DNA from 3 places in the Pseudomonas sp. S2_E01 genome. Region 1 is predicted to be linked to each of the others. Evidence: predicted binding sites of a transcription regulator. Region 1 holds the regulator's gene; each other region holds the start of a gene.
The links. The regulator FliA, encoded in region 1, starts transcription of late flagellar genes. The targets are predictions, from matches to a motif close to CTAAAGTTTNNNNNNNNNNNGCCGNTAA.

Region 2: flgM (flagellar biosynthesis anti-sigma factor FlgM) is a predicted target of FliA. The motif match lies at 1,816-1,843, and genes of this name have one in related genera.
Region 3: AB4O36_RS26855 (methyl-accepting chemotaxis protein) is a predicted target of FliA. The motif match lies at 1,911-1,938, and genes of this name have one in related genera.

What each region holds. Positions count from the first base shown of each region.
Region 1 covers NZ_CP162762.1:4,021,962-4,025,235, forward strand. Annotated here, with positions in the region: gene AB4O36_RS18655 (protein phosphatase CheZ) at 1-219, opposite strand, end outside; gene AB4O36_RS18660 (chemotaxis response regulator CheY) at 242-613, opposite strand; gene fliA (RNA polymerase sigma factor FliA) at 781-1,521, opposite strand; gene fleN (flagellar synthesis regulator FleN) at 1,518-2,348, opposite strand; gene flhF (flagellar biosynthesis protein FlhF) at 2,459-3,274, opposite strand, start outside.
Region 2 covers NZ_CP162762.1:824,107-827,380, reverse strand. Annotated here, with positions in the region: gene AB4O36_RS03865 (chemotaxis protein CheV) at 1-870, opposite strand, end outside; gene flgA (flagellar basal body P-ring formation chaperone FlgA) at 952-1,713, shown strand; gene flgM (flagellar biosynthesis anti-sigma factor FlgM) at 1,880-2,206, shown strand; gene AB4O36_RS03850 (flagella synthesis protein FlgN) at 2,255-2,722, shown strand; gene AB4O36_RS03845 (flagellar brake protein) at 2,810-3,274, shown strand, end outside.
Region 3 covers NZ_CP162762.1:5,822,678-5,825,951, reverse strand. Annotated here, with positions in the region: gene AB4O36_RS26855 (methyl-accepting chemotaxis protein) at 1-1,810, opposite strand, end outside; gene AB4O36_RS26850 (LysR substrate-binding domain-containing protein) at 1,989-2,909, opposite strand; gene AB4O36_RS26845 (NorM family multidrug efflux MATE transporter) at 3,068-3,274, shown strand, end outside.

The DNA.
Region 1 (3,274 bases):
CATGTGCGGATCAATCTGGAAATTGACGATCGCGCTATGCAATTCGCGGGTGAGCTTGCCCACTTCCTGATACAGGCCGCGGTCACGGGTCTGATTGAGCTCATGGATCAGTTGTACCGCGTCACCGAACTTGCCTTTTTCAAGGCTTTCGACCAATTCGACCGCGTGTTTTTTCAGGGTCGACTCGAACTCGCCCTGTGAAGATTCTTTGTGGTCCATAGCTCCCCCGTGGCGCGGTGACTCAACCGATGCGTTCGAAAATCTTCTCGATTTTTTCTTTCAACGCCTGGGCCGTGAAGGGTTTGACGACATAACCGTTTACACCGGCCTGGGCGGCTTCGATGATCTGCTCGCGCTTGGCTTCTGCAGTGACCATCAATACCGGCAGGTGCTTGAGTTTTTCGTCGGCGCGCACGTGGCGCAGCAGATCGATACCGGTCATGCCAGGCATGTTCCAGTCGGTTACCAGAAAGTCGATGCTTCCGCTGTTGAGAACCGGAATGGCGGTGATGCCATCGTCAGCCTCAACCGTGTTGGTGAACCCAAGGTCACGCAACAGGTTCTTGATGATCCGCCGCATCGTTGAAAAGTCATCAACGATGAGGATTTTCATGTTCTTGTCCAATTCGACCTCCAAGCAGTCTTAAACGCGCCCAGCACCTGGACGCGCCATTTCAATCAATTCGGCAGAGCACTCAATGACTGTCTGGAGCACAACAGATCGAGACCGGCGCGGTTCAACCCCGCACCAGCCACGTTCGCAGTGTCCCCACACTGCCTTCAGCGCGCTCGCCACTCCCCCAAACGCCCCCGCAAACGGGCCGCGCACTGGCTGTGTAACTGGCTGACCCGAGATTCGCTGACCCCCAGGACCTCACCGATTTCCTTGAGATTCAACTCTTCGTCGTAGTACAGCGCCAACACCAGTCGCTCGCGCTCCGGCAAATTGGCAATCGCGTCCGCCAGCGCCGCCTGGAAGCGTTCGTCTTCCAGATCGCGTGACGGCTCGAGATGAGCACTCGCGCCATCCTCATGCAGCCCTTCGTGTTCGCCGTCCTGCAAAAGATCGTCGAAACTGAATAACCGGCTGCCCAGGGTGTCGTTCAAAATCCCGTAATAATCATCGAGACTCAATTGGAGTTCGGCCGCAACTTCGTGATCTTTAGCGTCACGGCCGGTTTTAGCTTCAATCGAGCGAATTGCGTCGCTGACCATGCGGGTATTGCGGTGAACCGAGCGTGGCGCCCAATCCCCTTTGCGCACTTCATCAAGCATGGCGCCACGGATTCGAATGCCCGCGTACGTCTCGAAACTGGCGCCTTTGCTGGCGTCGTATTTGGTGGACACTTCCAGCAGGCCGATCATCCCGGCCTGGATCAGGTCTTCGACCTGAACACTGGCCGGCAGGCGCGCCAACAAGTGATACGCAATGCGTTTGACCAGTGGCGCGTAACGCTCGATCAGCTCGTACTGCGCGTCACGCGCCGATTTCTTGTAGAGGTTGTAACCGCTGGCGGTCATAGCACGGGTCCTGCCGTTTGTTGCACGAGGCGCTCGACGAAAAACTCCAGGTGCCCGCGCGGGTTGGCGGGCAGTGGCCAGGTATCGACCTTCTGTGCAATGGCCTTGAAAGCCAGCGAGCACTTGGAACGCGGGAAAGCTTCATAAACAGCGCGCTGCTTCTGGACGGCCTTGCGTACGCTTTCGTCGTAGGGCACCGCGCCGACGTATTGTAGGGCGACGTCAAGGAAACGATCCGTGACCTTTGTCAACTTGGCGAACAGGTTGCGCCCTTCCTGAGGGCTCTGGGCCATGTTGGCCAGGACGCGGAAACGGTTCATGCCGTAATCACGGTTGAGCAGCTTGATCAGAGCGTACGCGTCGGTGATGGACGTTGGCTCGTCGCAGACCACCAGGAGGACTTCCTGGGCGGCGCGGACAAAACTGACTACCGAGTCACCAATACCCGCAGCGGTATCGATCACCAGCACATCGAGGTTGTCGCCGATATCGCTGAACGCCTGAATCAGGCCGGCATGCTGGGCCGGACTCAGGTGCACCATGCTCTGTGTGCCGGAGGCGGCGGGAACGATGCGGATGCCGCCGGGGCCTTGCAACAATACGTCACGCAGCTCGCAGCGGCCCTCGATCACGTCGGCCAGGGTGCGTTTGGGTGTCAGGCCCAGCAGAACGTCGACGTTCGCCAGCCCCAGATCGGCGTCCAGCAGCATGACCCGCCGGCCTAGCTCCGCTAGAGCCAGGGACAAGTTCACTGACACGTTAGTCTTGCCGACGCCACCCTTGCCGCCGGTCACCGCGATCACCTGTACGGGATGCATGCTGCCCATGTTATTTCTTTACCTTGTCTTGCATAGACGGAGGCCACATGACTGGCTGCGCGTTCGCAACTGGAACAATGCCTGGCAGACCATCGATGTAGGTACAAAAACTGTTCACCTCAGCCAACCTGCTTGGTCGGACTGTGGTAGATGTCAGCGAACATGTCAGCCATGGCTTCTTCGCTGGGTTCTTCCTGCATTTGCACGCTGACGGCGCGACTGACCAACTGATGACGGCGCGGCAAATGCAAGTCATCCGGAATACGTGGTCCATCGGTGAGGTAAGCCACCGGCAATTCATGACTGATTGCCAGGCTCAACACCTCGCCCAAACTAGCCGTTTCATCCAGTTTAGTCAGGATGCAGCCTGCCAGCCCGCAGCGCTTGTAACTATGATAAGCGGCCGTTAGAACCTGCTTCTGGCTGGTGGTTGCGAGCACCAGGTAATTTTTTGCCCGGATGCCACGACCGGCCAGGCTTTCAAGCTGCATGCGCAGCGCTGGATCGCTGGCCTGGAGGCCGGCGGTATCGATCAACACCACGCGCTTGCGCAGCAACGGATCCAGTGCCTGAACCAGGGACTGGCCCGGATCGACGTGGGTGACCGAGACGTTGAGAATGCGCCCCAGGGTCTTGAGTTGCTCCTGGGCACCGATGCGGTAGCTGTCCATGCTCACCAGGGCAATGCTCTGCGCGCCGTACTTGAGCACGTAGCGGGCCGCCAGTTTGGCCAGGGTGGTGGTCTTGCCCATGCCGGCCGGGCCGACCATGGCAATCACGCCCCCTTCTTCCAGTGGCTCGACTTCCGGCATGCTGATCATCCGCGCCAGGTGCGCCAGCAACATGCGCCAGGCCTGCCGAGGCTCCTCAACGCCAGAGATCATTTCCAGCAGGTCGCGCGACAACGGGCCGGACAAACCAATACGCTGCAGACG
Region 2 (3,274 bases), 3.2 Mb from region 1:
TTTGGCAAGGAAGTCATCGGCACCGACCTTCTTGACCATCGCCTGATTGAACACACCCGACAACGAAGTATGCAGGATGATATGAAGCTTTTGCATACGCGGGTCGTTGCGGATTTCCGCCGTCAGGGTATATCCATCCATTTCCGGCATTTCGATGTCGGAAATCATCATCAGGAACTCTTCTTCCGGCTTTTTCCCATCGTCGACCAGCTTGCGCAAGTAGTCCAGCGCTTGCCGCCCGTCGTTCAACGCCACCACTTCGACACCGACCGTCTGCAGGCAACGCGTGACCTGCTTGCGTGCCACTGACGAGTCATCGACGGTCAGCACGCGCAGCGACAAGGCCTTGTGCTGGGTCTCGACGTCGACCACGCCCACGGAAATCGCTTCGGGCGTCGGCGCCACTTCCGCCAGTACCTTCTCGACGTCGATGATTTCGACTAGCTGATTGTCGACCCGAGTCACAGCCGTCAGGTAGTGATCGCGTCCGGTGCCCTTGGGCGGCGGATGAATCTCCTCCCAGTTCATGTTGACGATGCGCTCCACCGAGCGCACCAGGAAACCCTGGGTCTTGGTGTTGTACTCCGTGATGATCACGAAGGGGTTGCTTTGATCTTTCAATGCTCCGGAACCGGTTGCCATCGCCAGATCAAGAATCGGAATGGTCGCTCCCCGGATATTTGCCACACCGCACACGACAGGACTGGACTTGGGCATCACGGTCAGCGAGGGGCATTGCAGCACCTCTCGAACCTTGAACACGTTGATCCCGTAGAGCTGCTGGCCGTCGAGACGGAACAACAACAGCTCCAGGCGATTCTGCCCTACCAGTTGCGTGCGCTGGTTTACCGAATCCATTACACCAGCCATGCCCAGACTCCTACACCAACGCTAGTTGTGTTGCGACGCACATTCATCACTAAACGGCACGGCGCTTGCTTTTTAACTTTTATGAACACAGAACCGACATTTTTTCGACGCCTGACATCCACCTCCCGCAGATTGCTCTGCGCGATATCGGCCGTCTGCCTGTTCAACGCTGGCAGCCCTGCCCTTGCTGACGCAGTTACCTTGCCTGACATGCTTATCGGCGTCACCCAAGGCTTTCTTGAATTCACCGTAGAGGACTACCTGGCCACCAGTCAAACCGAAGGTCGTTACGAAATCGAGGTCAAACAGCTCGACCCGCGCCTGCGCATGCCCATGTGCGACAAGGAATTGACAGCCAGTCTGGAGAGCCCTGCCAAGCCATTGGGCCGTGTCACGGTCAAGGTTCGCTGCGAGGGCAGCTCCCCGTGGACAGTGTTCGTGCCCGCTCAAGTGCGCCTGTTTCGCGAGATAGTGACCACTGCCCGCCCCCTGCGTCGCGCCGACATCGTCGAGCCCGGTGACGTGGTCATGCGCGAGCGGGACATCGGCCAGGTTACCCAGGGCTATCTGACCACCCTGGACCAGGCGATCGGTCAGCGACTTACCCGACCAATGGTCGCTGATCAGGTGATAACCCTGGTCAATCTCGAACAGACTGAAGTCATCCGCAAAGGTGATCAGGTGGTGATTACTGCCCGTAGCGGCACGCTGAGCGTGAGGATGCCCGGCGAAGCACTGTCCAACGGCGGCATGAGCGAGCAGATTCGCGTGAAAAACCTCAACTCCAAACGGGTTATCAAGGCGCAAGTGACCGCGCCTGGGCAGGTGGAGGTGGCCATGTAGCAACTCTGATCGCGAATCAGTGGCGTTGCCCTGGGCTGTTCCCTAAACTGTGGCGCATGCGGAAGACGTGCTGGCGCTTGCAGGCTCATTGATAAAATGGGTCTAAAGTTTTCACTGGGATAGCCGAGAACATGGCAAGCGTCCAAATATTCAGAGGTTTTTTACCATGGTCATCGATTTCAGCCGTTTGAACAGCACCTCGCCACTAACGGGCAATACACGTACCAACGCCGCCAAGGACACCGCCGAAACTGGCCAGTCCAAAGCGTTGAATACCCCGGCCGAACAGGCCAGCACCGTTAAAAGCGGGGAATCGGTACACCTCAGCCATGAGGCTCAACAGTTGCAACAGGTCACTGACAAGCTGCGTGATCAGCCTGCCGTCGACAAAGCCCGGGTGGCCGAGTTGAAAGCAGCGATTGCCGATGGCAGCTACAAAGTCGACAGCAACCGTGTAGCCAGCAAACTGCTCAATTTCGAAGCCCAGCGCTAGGCTCCGGTCTGCGCCAGGCTTTTGGACGCTTAAAAACCAAGGCCAGCCATGCACGATACTAATTTACTGCAACTGATCACCGACGACTTCGCTCCCGCTCAACACCTGCTGGAGTTATTGCAAACCGAGTCCCTCGCCTTGCACGGTCGCGACATGCCTCTGCTCGAAGAGATTCTGGCGCAGAAGCAGGCAATGATCATTCTGCTCGAACAGCATGGCCGCAAACGCAGTGAAATTCTCGCCAGCCTGAACCTGCCGCTCAATCGCAATGGCCTGGAGCAATTGGCCAGCCAATCGAGCATCGGCCCGCAACTGCTGGAACAGAGCGATGTGCTGACCGATCTGTTGGCTCAATGCCAAGCGGCAAACGCCAATAATGGCCAGTCGATTCTGGTCCAGCAGGCCGCCACGGCCAACCAGCTGAAAATCCTCACCGGCGGTGAACCGCCAGCACTCTATGATGCACGCGGATCTACCGCGAAACTTGCGAAGCCGCGCCCGCTCAGTCAGGCTTGAGCCTGCAAATGATCACGCCCTATGAAGACTCGCAACATGCTGGCACTATAGTGGCCAGTTGTAGTCATATTTTGTCTGGAGATTGATGTGTCCAATGCCTTAAATGCGGAAGATTCCCCGCAGCCACCCAAGGTGCTCACCACGCCTCTGGAGATCTCCGGCAACCTGCGCCAATTGCAAGACAGCCATGATCCGCTGATCATTACTTTCCACGAACGGACCCAGCGCTTTCAGAGCTACCTGGTGAACGTCGACCGCGACAGTGGCACGATCAAACTCGACGAAATGATCCCGCGCGATGGCGAGCGTTTCCTGCTGGCCGGCGAGCCGTACAAGGTCGAAGGTTTTCATGATGGCGTGCGTATCGCTTGGGAAAGCAACGGCCAACCGACGCTCGACGAGTCCGGCGGCGAGCGCGGCTACCTTGCCCCACTGCCGGACGAAGTGGTTTACCACCAGCGCCGCAACGCCTTCCGCGCCGCCCTGAAGCTGGCGCAACTGGTCGACATCGACCTGGACGGTGAAAAGCTCAAGGCGCCGATTCGCGGCAAA
Region 3 (3,274 bases), 1.8 Mb from region 1:
CGGTGGTAATTGCGGCGAACTGTTGACCGGCCGAGCGGCTTTGCTCGTCAATCCGCGCCAGTGCCGAGGCGACGTTGGCGTTGCGTGAAAGACCTTCCTGCATCAGCACGTTGCCCTGCTCCATGGTGCTGATGGCGTTGCCCGTTTCCTGCTGGATGCTCTGGATCATGCCGGAAATCTCGTCGGTTGCCTGACGAGTGCGGGACGCCAGGTTGCGCACCTCATCCGCCACCACGGCAAAACCGCGTCCTTGCTCGCCGGCACGGGCTGCTTCGATGGCTGCGTTGAGCGCCAGAAGGTTGGTTTGCTCGGCAATGGAGGTAATGGTGCCGACGATGCCGCCGATTTCCTGCGAGCGCTGCCCCAAGGTATTGATCACCGACGCCGTGCTGTTCAACGCACCGGCAATCTGCTCCAGCGAAGAAGACGCTTCGTCCATGGACGTACGACCGATCTGGGTTTGCTGGGCGTTCTCCTGGGCCAGTCGTTGGGTATTGCCCATGTTGTCGGCAATGTTCAGCGAGGTGGCACTGAACTCCTCTACGGCACCGGCCATGCTGGTGATCTCGCCCGACTGCTGCTCCATCCCTTCATAAGCACCGCCGGACAGGCCGGACAACGCCTGGGCACGGCTGTTGACCTCTTGCGAGGACTTGCGAATGTGCTCGACCATGGTCGACAGCGCCTGGCTCATCTGGTTGAACGCACGGGCCAGTTGACCTATTTCGTCATTGCTCGACACATTCAGACGAACGCTCAGGTCACCGGCACCCAGGGCTTCAGCCTGACGTACCAGATCGCTCAGTGGCGCAAGTTTGCTGCGCAGCAGCCAGACTGCCGAACCCACGGCAATCAGCATCGCCAGCAAGCTACCAATGGCCAGCTGAATACCGACGCTCCAGGTCACCGCGCTGATTTCCTCCTGCGGCATGCTGGCGACAACCGACCATGGACCATCCTCGAAGGGCACCGCGACGCTGTAGAAGTCTTCCGAGGTGTCGCTCCAGAAACCGCCATCACTTGGCGTCTTCGCCAGATTTACGATGGCCGGGGCGGCTTTGTCCAGGGCTTGCACACCGGCAATCGGCACCAGCCAATTGTTTTTCTCGTCGAGCAGCGCCAGCGATCCGGTCTGGCCAATACGGAAACGCTTGAGGTTGGCAAACTGGGCGTTCTGCGCGTCGGTGTAGTCAAAACCTACGTACAGCACGGCGATCACCTTCCCGGCGCTGTCGCGCACCGGGGTGTATTGCGACATGTAGTAACGCTCAAACAACAGGGAGCGGCCAACAAAGCTCTGCCCCGACATCAAGCGAGCGTAAGCCGGGTTGGCATGATCGAGGATGGTGCCGATGGCACGGGTACCGTCCTGCTTCGTGACGTTGGTGCTGACGCGAATGAAATCCTCACCGTTGCGCACGAAGACCGTGGCCACGCCGGCGGTCATCTGCTTGAACTCGTCCACTTCCTTGAAGTTGTTGTTGAGCACTTCGTTACCCAGGTGCAGGCCAGGCGTCTGAGTGCCTGCCACGTTGAACTGTTCATCCGGGTGGACGCTCAGGCCGCCCGCGAAGCGCTTCTCGAACAGACCCGCCAGGCGCTGGGTACTTTCACGCAACGTGCTGTGGAAAGTAGTCAACTGATCGGCCAGCAAACGGGCTTCGCTGGCCAGGTGTTCCTCGCGTGTGGCGAGGTTGGCAGTGTCCAGCGAACGCAGGGCGAACAAGGTACTACCGGTGATAACGATTGCCAGGATCACAGCTAGCGCAAGGCCAAGCTGTGAGGCAATTCGAGCACGAGGTTGAGACATGACTGCTCCTGGCCGGGCGCCCTCCTCCTTGATTGGCTGCCCAGCAATTTTTCTAATAATGGGAATTGCGTGAAACCTGCACGAGGGTTCCACAATGATACTTTCGGCCTAAAAACCTAATACTTGAGTGGTTATCTCGGATACCGCGCAAGGCCGTGGTAGAGCAGGCTCTAACGATTCAGCGCAAGCGCTCTACGGCGGGCATTTTCATGGCTCGGACCTCGTTTTGCAGAAAATCGCCGAGCCTGCGCAAACGTTCACCTCCCGGTCGGGTTTTCGGCCAAACGAGGTAATAATTCTCACCACTGGCGACGGCAGTGGGCCACGGCAAACTCAGTCGCCCCTGCGCCACATCCTCAGCCACCATCAGCAGGTCGCCCATCGACACGCCGTAACCCCGGGCAGCGGCAATCATGCCCAGCTCCAACGTATCGAATACCTGGCCGCCCTTGAGCGACACCTGATCGGACAGCCCCATACGGTCCAGCCAACTGCGCCAGTCACGCCGGTCCGGCGTCGGGTGCAGCAGTTCAGCCTGAGCCAGGCGCTCGACATCCCACGGCTGGTCGTTGAGAAGATTCGGCGCGCCCACGGGGATCAGTTCTTCGGCAAACAACAGCCTGGCTTCCCAATCGGGTGGAAATTGCCCGTTACCCAGTATCACCGCGCAGTCGAAGGGCTCATGGTTGAAGTCCACCGAATCGATGTCCATCCACGCGCTGGTCAGTTGCACCTCGTTGCCCGGTTGCAGGTGGCGGAAGCGGCTGAGCCGCGCCAGCAACCAGCGCATGGTCAGGGTGGAAGGGGCTTTCATGCGCAGGATGTCATCTTCGGCCTGCAAGGTCTGACAGGCCCGCTCCAGCGCGGTAAAACCTTCGCGGATACCCGGCAGGATCAACCGCGCCGACTCGGTCAGTTGCAGGTGGCGACCGCTACGATGAAACAACCGGCAGGCAAAATGCTCTTCCAGAGTACGAATGTGTCGGCTGACCGCACTTTGCGTGATCGACAGTTCTTCAGCGGCGCGGGTAAACGAACTGTGACGCGCCGCCGCTTCGAATGCACGAAGGGCATACAACGGGGGAAGGCGACGAGACATGCGTAAAGCTCCTACAACGTAATCCCATAAACTTATCAGAAAGATCCCAAGATGAGTTTAAGTCATGCTACTCATCCTATTTATCCCTTTGTGCAAACCTCGCAAAGCGCCGAAAATCGACCCTTTCCTCTACTACCTGACTGTCGGGCGTGATAACAATGAAACATCCAGTGCGTTCAGAACTCTGGGCCATCCTGCGGCTGGCGGGGCCGTTGATTGCCTCGCAGCTGGCGCACATGCTGATGGTGCTCACCGACACCCTGATGATGGCGCGTATCAGTCCCGAGGCGTTGGCGGGTGGCGGACTCGGTGCGGCCACCTATTCATTTGTTTCGATTTTTTGCATCGGCGTGATTGCAGCGGTG